2 regions of the Neorhizobium sp. T25_27 genome follow, and region 2 is predicted to be linked to the other one. Evidence: predicted binding sites of a transcription regulator. Region 2 holds the regulator's gene; the other holds the start of a gene.
The links. The regulator PhoB, encoded in region 2, activates phosphate uptake and scavenging genes when phosphate is short. The targets are predictions, from matches to a motif close to TGTCATNNANCTGTCAT.

Region 1 (2,190 bases), 180 kb from region 2:
CGAGCGCGAGCTGATGAAGCTCGCCCGCAAGGCGGTCACCGAGATCATCAAGGGCAAGACCAAGTCGGTTGCGATCACTGCGGCCAACATTTCCGACTACCTCGGCGTTCCGCGCTTCCGCCACGGCGAAGCCGAGGGCGAGGATCAGGTCGGCGTGGTCACGGGTCTCGCATGGACGGAAGTCGGTGGCGAGCTGCTGACGATCGAAGGCGTGATGATGCCGGGCAAGGGCCGCATGACGGTCACCGGCAACCTCAAGGAAGTCATGAAGGAATCCATCTCGGCGGCGGCATCCTATGTCCGCAGCAGGGCCGTGGATTTCGGCATCGAACCGCCGCGCTTCGACAAGTCGGACATCCACGTCCACGTTCCCGAGGGTGCCACCCCGAAGGACGGCCCGTCCGCCGGTGTCGGCATGGCAACCGCGATCGTCTCGATCATGACCGGCATTCCCGTTCGCAAGGACGTGGCGATGACCGGCGAGATCACCCTTCGCGGCCGCGTGCTGCCGATCGGCGGCCTCAAGGAAAAGCTGCTTGCCGCCCTTCGCGGCAACATCAAGACCGTTCTGATCCCGGAAGAAAACGCCAAGGATCTGGCCGAGATTCCGGACAACGTGAAGAACAACATGGAGATCATTCCGGTTTCCCGCATGGGTGAGGTGATCCGTCACGCGCTCGTCCGTCAGCCGGAAGCGATCGAATGGGATGGTACGGTGGAAACGCCGCTGATCACCACGGTCGAAGGCGTGGACGACGCAGGCGTTGCCGTCGCACACTGATCGATAGCCTTTTGGTTATGCCAAATTGGCACCAGCAATGAAAAAAGCCGGCAAAACGCCGGCTTTTTTTGTGAAAAATAACGCGGACCCCTTGTTTTTCAGGCGATTGCGGAGCTTTTGGGTTGCCACGGGCGGGCGCCTGACTATTGTCTGCCCCGATTACATGAGTCGTTCCAAAACCGTTTGAAAGGGGTGGAAACATGAATAAGAATGAGTTGGTATCCGCAGTGGCCGAGAAGGCCGGCCTCTCTAAGGCTGATGCCGCATCCGCTGTAGACGCCGTTTTTGAGACCGTACAGGCTGAACTGAAGAAGGGCGGCGATATCCGTCTTGCCGGTTTCGGCAGCTTCTCCGTTTCCCGTCGCGAAGCGTCCAAGGGTCGTAATCCTTCGACCGGCGCCGAAGTCGACATCCCGGCACGTAACGTGCCGAAGTTCTCGGCCGGCAAGGGCCTGAAGGACGCAGTCAACAGCTAACGCGCTGCCTTTAAGGCATCCTGTTACAGTCTCGCATTTGAAAAGGCCCGGGTTTTTCCCGGGCCTTTTTTACGAATTGCTAATCTCCGCCGGCGAGGACGCCGGATGCGAAAACTGTCATCTGCCTGTCACGACCGTGGCTCACAAGCCACCTGTGTTTCATGGACAGGAGGGCTTCCCATGACGTTTTCACTTCGTGCCGCGTTGACCGCAGCACTTCTTGCTTCGGTCGCCGTGCCGGCGAGCGCCGAGCAGGTTTTCAACCGCATCGCATCTTTCCCCGTCGCCGCCAATCTTCCCGCCGACAAGGACAAGCTGAGCGTCAGCTCGGCCGAAATCGTCACCGCCAGCGAAGACGGCATGACGCTCATCTATACGGATAGCCCGCTCGGCGCGATCGGCTTCATCGACATCACCGATCCGAAGGCCCCGAAGGCGCTCGGCGCGCTCACCTTCAAGGGCGAGCCGACCTCGGTTGCGTCGGTCGGCAAGAAGGTTCTCGCCGCCGTCAACACCGGCGAAAGCAAGCAGAAGCCGGCCGGCATCCTGGCCGTCGTCGACATTGCGACGAAGAAGGTCGATCTGACCTGCGATCTCGGCGGCCAGCCGGACTCGATCACCGTCTCCAAGGACAAGACCTTTGCCGCGATCGCCATCGAGAACGAGCGCGACGAGGACGTCAACGATGGCGCCCTCCCGCAGATGCCGGCCGGCGACCTGGTGATCGTCTCCCTGAAGGACGGCACCGCCGACTGCGCCTCGATCAAGCACGTGACGCTGACCGGCCTTGCCGGTGTCGCGCCGGAAGATCCGGAGCCGGAATTCGTCGCCATCAACGACAATGGCGAAATTGCCCTGACAATGCAGGAAAACAACGAGATCGTCATCATAGACGGCAAGACCGGCCAGGTCACCGGCCACTTCTCTGCCGGC
Region 2 (2,190 bases):
TTTGAGGACTAGAAGATGGCATCGACCCATATCCTGTCGGCTTACGACGACGAACTGAAATACCTGAGCCGCCGCATTTCCGAGATGGGTGGCCTCGCCGAGCAGATGTGCTCGGACGCTGTGCGCGCGCTGGTCAATTCCGACGCCGCACTCGCGCAGAAGGTCATCTCCGACGACGTGATCCTCGATCACGCCGAGCGCGAGATCGGCGACAAGGCGATCATCACGATCGCCCGCCGCCAGCCGGTTGCGGCCGACCTTCGCGAGATCGTCGGTTCGCTGCGCATCGCCTCCGATCTCGAGCGCGTCGGCGACCTTGGCAAGAACACCGCCAAGCGCGTTATCGCGGTTCAGGGCACCGGCGTTCCGCGCAAACTCGCCCGCGGCCTCGAACATCTCTCCGATCTCGCCCTCGTGCAGCTCAAGGACGTCCTCGACGTCTACGCGACGCGTTCGGCGGAAAAGGCCGAGGCGATCCGCAGCCGCGACGAGGAAATCGACGCGATGTACACCTCGCTGTTCCGCGAACTCCTCACCTACATGATGGAGGATCCGCGCAACATCACCACCTGCACGCATCTCCTGTTCTGCGCCAAGAACATCGAGCGTATCGGCGACCACGCCACCAACATCGCCGAAACCATCTACTACATGACGACGGGCGCCCAGCCGGAAGGCGATCGTCCGAAGGACGACTCGTCGAACACGCTCGGCGCGATCACTGAATAGAACTGACGGAGCAGGCCAAGAATGCTGCCGAAAATCGCTGTCGTAGAAGACGAAGAAGCGCTGAGCGTGCTTCTTCGTTACAATCTGGAAGCCGAGGGTTATGAGGTCGATACCGTTTTGCGGGGCGACGAAGCCGAAATTCGGCTTCAGGAGCGGGTACCGGACCTTCTGATCCTGGACTGGATGCTGCCCGGTGTTTCCGGCATCGAACTCTGCCGCCGGCTGCGCATGCGCCCGGAAACGGAGCGCCTGCCGATCATCATGCTGACGGCCCGCGGCGAGGAGAGCGAACGTGTTCGCGGCCTCGCCACCGGCGCCGACGACTATGTGGTAAAACCCTTCTCGACGCCGGAACTGATGGCCCGCGTCAAGGCCATGCTGCGCCGGGCCCGTCCCGAGGTGCTCTCCAGCGTTCTCCGCTGCGGCGATATCGAACTCGATCGGGAAACCCATCGCGTTCACCGCAAGAGCCGCGAAGTGCGTCTGGGCCCGACCGAATTCCGCCTGCTCGAATTCCTGATGGCAGCGCCAGGGCGGGTCTTCTCCCGCTCGCAGCTTCTGGACGGCGTCTGGGGCCACGACATCTATGTCGACGAGCGTACCGTCGACGTCCATGTGGGAAGACTTCGCAAGGCACTCAACTTCTCCAACATGCAGGATGTCATCCGCACCGTCCGCGGTGCCGGATACTCCATGGAAACATAGTTGGTGGCCACGAGATGAGCGCGCGGGTCCTGTTGGTCGACGACGACGAGTCGTTCCGTCTGATATTGCAGAAAGCCCTCGTGGCCGACAGCTTCGTCGTATCGATGCTGGCAAGTGGAGCCGAGATCTCAAATCGCCTGAAAGCCGTTCCGCCGGATATCCTGGTCATGAGTTCGGATCTTCCGGGCGTGCGAGGTCTCGAGGTCTGCCGGGAGGTCCGTCTCGACCCTATCCTGTCGCGCCTTCCGATCATCCTCCTTGTGCCGTCGGGTGGCGAAGGCCTTCACCTCATCGCGCTGGCGGCGGGCGCCGACGATTGCCTCATGAAGCCATTTTCCCCGGTCGAACTCGTTGTCCGTGTGAAAAACCTGCTGAGGCGCGTCAACCCCGCCCTCCTGGACCACATGCTCAAGGTCGGCGATCTCACGCTCGACCGGGAGGCCCACCGGGTTCACCGGCAGAAACGTGAGGTCAAGCTCGGGCCTAAGGAGTTCAAGCTTCTTGAATTCCTGATGCGGACACCGGGCAAGGTTTATTCCCGCTCGGAGCTCAAGGCATCCCTGTGGGGCGACGACACGACCGTCGATGAACGCGCCATCGACGTCCATATCGGCCGGCTCCGCAAAGTCATCAGCCTCGGCAAGTCCGACAACGTGATCCGGACCGTGCGCGGCGCCGGATACGCATTGGGCGATTTCTGACGCCCCCATTGGCCTCGAGGCTCACCTTTATCCTGACCGTCTCATGCCGCCGGCG

Region 1: a site for PhoB is predicted at 1,373-1,389, ahead of C5J24_RS17605 (esterase-like activity of phytase family protein). Genes of this name have one in related genera too.

What each region holds. Positions count from the first base shown of each region.
Region 1 covers NZ_PVBJ01000005.1:389,339-391,528, reverse strand. Annotated here, with positions in the region: gene lon (endopeptidase La) at 1-781, shown strand, start outside; gene hupB (DNA-binding protein HupB) at 982-1,257, shown strand; gene C5J24_RS17605 (esterase-like activity of phytase family protein) at 1,438-2,190, shown strand, end outside.
Region 2 covers NZ_PVBJ01000005.1:208,168-210,357, reverse strand. Annotated here, with positions in the region: gene phoU (phosphate signaling complex protein PhoU) at 16-729, shown strand; gene phoB (phosphate regulon transcriptional regulator PhoB) at 751-1,434, shown strand; gene C5J24_RS16660 (winged helix-turn-helix domain-containing protein) at 1,449-2,135, shown strand.